2 regions of the Arthrobacter sp. JSM 101049 genome follow, and region 1 is predicted to be linked to the other one. Evidence: riboswitches for the same ligand, from Rfam matches in the RefSeq annotation. Region 1 holds a riboswitch; the other holds the start of a gene.
The links. Region 1 has a riboswitch for glycine ahead of gcvP (aminomethyl-transferring glycine dehydrogenase). Riboswitches for the same ligand answer to the same signal wherever they lie in the genome.

Region 1 (2,194 bases):
ACCTCGGCGGCGCGGCCGGCGGCCGTGACCGTGAGGGTGTCGAAGAACGCCTCGGCGGCCAGCTCGAATCCGGCGTCGGACAGGACGGCGGCCAGCGTGCTGGCGCGCAGGTGGGCGCGGCGGGCAATCGCCTGCAGGCCCTCCGGGCCATGGTAGACGCCGTACATGGAGGCGGTGATGGCCAGCAGCGCCTGGGCGGTGCAGATGTTGGAGGTGGCCTTCTCGCGGCGGATGTGCTGCTCGCGGGTCTGCAGCGCCAGGCGGTAGGCGGGTCGACCGGCGTCGTCCTTGGAGACGCCGACCAGGCGTCCGGGCAGCGAGCGCTCCAGGCCCTTGCGCACGGACATGTAGGCGGCGTGCGGGCCGCCGAAGAACAGCGGGACGCCCAGGCGCTGGGTGTTGCCGACGGCGATGTCGGCGCCCTGCTCGCCCGGGGGCACGATGAGGGTCAGCGAGAGGATGTCGGCGGCGACGGTGACCATGGCACCGCGTTCCTTGGCGGCGGCGATGATCGCGGCCTGGTCGACCACACGGCCGGAGTTGCCCGGCTGCTGCAGCACGATCCCGGAGATCTCGCCCTCGGGCAGGCCGGCGGAGAGGTCGGCGATCTCGAGCTCGAAGCCCAGGGCCTTGGCCCGGCCCTCGACGACGGCGATGGTCTGCGGGAAGAGGTCGGCATCCAGGACGGTCTTGGCGTCGCCCTTGGCCTTGTTGGCGCGGCGCATCATCAGCACGGCCTCGGCGACGGCGGAGGCCTCGTCGAGCAGCGAGGCGTTGGCGATCGGCAGGCCGGTCAGGTCCGAGACCATCGTCTGGAAGTTCAGCAGGGCCTCGAGGCGGCCCTGGGAAATCTCCGGCTGGTACGGGGTGTAGGCGGTGTACCAGGCGGGGTCCTCGAGGACGTTGCGCAGGATGACCGGCGGGGTGAAGGTGTCGTAGAAGCCCTGGCCGATCATCTGGGTCTTCAGGATGTTCTTCGCGGCGATGGCGCGCAGGTCGGACAGGACCTCGGCCTCGGAGCGGGCCGCGGGCAGGTCCAGCGGTTCGGACTGGCGGATGTCGGCGGGCACTGCGGTGTCGACGAGGTCGTCGAGGCTGGCGTAGCCAAGCTGGCGCAGCATGGTCTCGGTGGCATCGCCACGCGGGCCGATGTGGCGGTCGGCGAACACGAGGTCGCCGGGGACTGTGGTGGGACGGGCCGTGGTCTCGGTCATCTGGGGGAACTCCAAGGGTGGTCGGTGTGCGCTGCACGCCGAATGAGCTTCGGTTCCTCCCCGACTCTGTATTGGACCTGAGAGATTCCGCCGCGCCGGTGTCCCGGACGCGGCTTGCACCGTCGGTGAGAGCATCCCTGGCTCCGGTGGACCGGTGCCTTGTGGTGCTGCTGCTTTCCAGAGTTGCCTCAGCGCGGCGGTACGGGTGCCTGAGAGATTCCCGGGGAGGGTATTGCTCCTACGGCGCCCGCCAGTGGTTCTGAACGGGACTCTCCCGCCGCATGTCATTGGCGTGTGCCCCGCGGACGGGGCACTCCCCCATCTTAGCCGAGGCGCCGTGACCAGGACAACAGGCGCCAGGCACCCGGGGACTCAGCGTTCCGTGGCACGGCGCAACAGCCCGGGCTCGTCCTCGATGGCCTGCAGGGACAGCGTCTTGTACCCCTCGTCGTCGACCAGCACGGTCAGCCGGTCGTCCTCGATACTCATGACGATCCCGGGACCCCAGTCCTTGTGGACCACAGCGGACTGCGGGGCGAAGTCCCCGTCCTCGTCGCTGATGTCCACCGCGGTGCCGGCCAGGCAGTTGTCGCAGTTGCCGCAGGTTTCGGCCAGCTCCTCGCCGAAGTAGCCCAGCAGGTACTGCCGCCGGCAGCCGTCGGTCTCGGCGTAGCCGCGCATCATCTCGATCCGGGTGTCATCGATGCGCTGCCGGGTCTCGGCCGTCTCCACGGCGCGCCGCACCGCCTCGGCGGGGCGCACGTCCGGGTCGATGCGCAGGCCGCCGCGCCGGGCGGTGAGCACTCCTGCGGATTCGAGCAGGTTGACGATGCCGGTGACCCGGCGCGCGGGCAGCCCGACCTGTTCGCGCAGGGCCGCCCCCTTGAGAGGTCCACCGGCCGCGCGCAGGGCTTTGGCCACGTCGCGGACGGCATCCTCGTCGGTGTGGTGGGTGCCGAAGAAGGACCGCAGGCCCAGGT
Region 2 (2,194 bases), on a different contig from region 1:
CAGGCCCGAGAAGAAGACGAGGTAGGCCGGGGCGGACAGGGAGAAGAACAGGCCGGCGATCATGGTGATCCGGCCCCATCGGGAGGTGGTGGTGTCGAAGGCGGACAGCGCCTGGTGCGCTTGGGTTGCAATGGGCATGGTGTGCTCCTGGAAGTCTGTTCGGCGCCTAGAGGCGGGTGGCGGCGTAGGTGATGGCCAGGCCGAGGATGATCGCGATGCCCAGCGCCCATTCCTTGATCCAGGGCTTGCCGACGCGTTTGGCGATCACCATCAGGATGGTCATGATCACCGCGGAGGACAGGAACGCGACGACGTGGATCCACGACTTGGGCAGTTCGGCGATCCCGAGCACGGAGAACGCGCCGACCATGGCGGCGCCGGGGACGATGAGCATGATCGCGGGGTTGACCTTGCGCAGCGCCGAATCGCCCCGCTTGAGCAGCGGGGTGAGGATGAGCGTGGCGATCATCCACATGGCGCCGCCCAGGCTCATCGCGGCCAGGGCGAGGCCGAAGACGGCCTGGGTGTAGGTGGGGCCGCCGAGTTCGGCGCCGGCGGTGTTGGCGGCGATGGCCGCGGCTGCGGTTTCGTAGGAGACGGAGCCGATCAGGCCGATGCGCACCAGCACAGCAGGCGTGCCGAAGACGGTCAGTAGGGCGACGGCGACCATGACGACGGCGAGCGAGGGCCCCAGCGCCGAGATGGCCCCGGCGCGGAAGCTCGTCTTGAGCTCCGACGAGGTCATCCCGATGGACGGGGCGGCGATGCGAGCGGCCTTCAGGTAGATGACGCTCTGGACGATGATGACGAGGAAGACGCCGATCGCGCAGGCCCAGAGGATGGGCGAGTTGGCGATGGCGAGGATGTCCGTGGAGTTGTTGTCGGCGGCAGCGGGCAGCGCGGTGGGCAGGTGCATGGGTCAACCATTCATCGAAGGGTGCAATAACGGCACGGCCGGAGGTTGGATGGCCCGGTGTGCTCGGTCCCCGCTCTGTCCTGAACCTGAAAGTTGGACCGGCGCGCTGGCGCCGGTGTGCCTCGTCGGTGGGCCGCCCGAGGGGCGGCCGCTCTCCAGAGTCTCCTCACGTGGCTGTACCTGGTACCTGAGAGATTGCGGGAGCTTGCCCCTTCGGTGCCCGAGTGTGGTGGTCGGGACTCTCCAGCCGCGTGTGATCGGAAGGTATTCAATTGACGGCGGCGAACGTGGCCGCGTCCTGCAAGGATCCCCGACGTGACTCGCGTCACCAAATACGCCGCGACATAGAGTGAAATATTTGTGAACTAATGTTCGGTCAGCGAACTTGTTCGTCGGTTTCCGCGGCAGGGCGGTCACCGACGCGGCTGCCGCTACCGGGCGAGGAACTCCAAGAGCGCCGCGTTGAATTCGTCGGGGTGCGAGGCGTTCAGGCCGTGCGGGCCACCGCGGATGATGACGAGTTCGCTGTCGACGACGGCTTCGTGCGTCCGCCGGCCCGACCCGTCGAGGGGGACGATCCCGTCGCTGTCCCCGTGGACCACCAGGGCGGGGACGGAGATGCCGGCCAGTTCGTCGCGGAAGTCCGTGAAGCCGAAGGCCTCCATGCAGCCGAGTACCGCATCGTGGTGGGCTTCGCGGGTCATCGCCAGGGCGGCCTCAAGCTCCTCGGCGCTGACCAGCAGGTGGCCCCACGCAGAGTAGAAGGTCCGCATGAACCCCTGGAGGAACCCCTCGCGGTCGGAGGCCAACTGCACCTGCATGTCCTGGGCGGCCGACTCCGTCAGCGGCCCCTGCGGGTTGGAGGCGGACCTGAGCAGGTACGGGGGGACCGCTGCGGCGAAGACGACGGAGCGCAGGCGGTCCTCGCCGTGCCGGGTGATGTAGCGGACCACCTCGCCGCCTCCCATGGAGAAGCCGACCAGGGTGGCGTCCTGCAGGTCCAGTGCCTCCAGCAGTGCGGCGAGGTCGGCTGCCAGGGCGTCGTAGTCGTACCGGTGCGAGGGTGCGGAGGATCCGAAGCCGCGGCGGTCGTAGGTGATGATCCGGTGGCCGGCCTCGACCAGCGGCGCGATCTGCTCCTGCCAGGACGCGGTGTTCAGCGGCCAGCCGTGGATCAGGACCACTGGACGTCCCGTGCCGCCCGTGTCCTCGTAGTTCAGCGCGTTGCCATCGGCTCCGGTGGTCTGCGGCATGGGACTCATTCCTTCGGGCGGGGTG

Region 2: it holds a riboswitch for glycine, as region 1 does, so the genes downstream of both, AB8M85_RS10140 (DUF5058 family protein) here and gcvP (aminomethyl-transferring glycine dehydrogenase) in region 1, are expected to answer to the same signal.

Annotation. Positions count from the first base shown of each region.
Region 1 is NZ_JBGFFC010000001.1:624,607-626,800, forward strand. It holds gene gcvP (aminomethyl-transferring glycine dehydrogenase) at 1-1,214, opposite strand, end outside; glycine riboswitch at 1,402-1,501, opposite strand; gene AB8M85_RS02950 (helicase-related protein) at 1,587-2,194, opposite strand, start outside.
Region 2 is NZ_JBGFFC010000003.1:149,173-151,366, reverse strand. It holds gene AB8M85_RS10145 (hypothetical protein) at 1-138, opposite strand, end outside; gene AB8M85_RS10140 (DUF5058 family protein) at 167-916, opposite strand; glycine riboswitch at 990-1,077, opposite strand; glycine riboswitch at 1,081-1,173, opposite strand; gene AB8M85_RS10135 (alpha/beta fold hydrolase) at 1,348-2,169, opposite strand.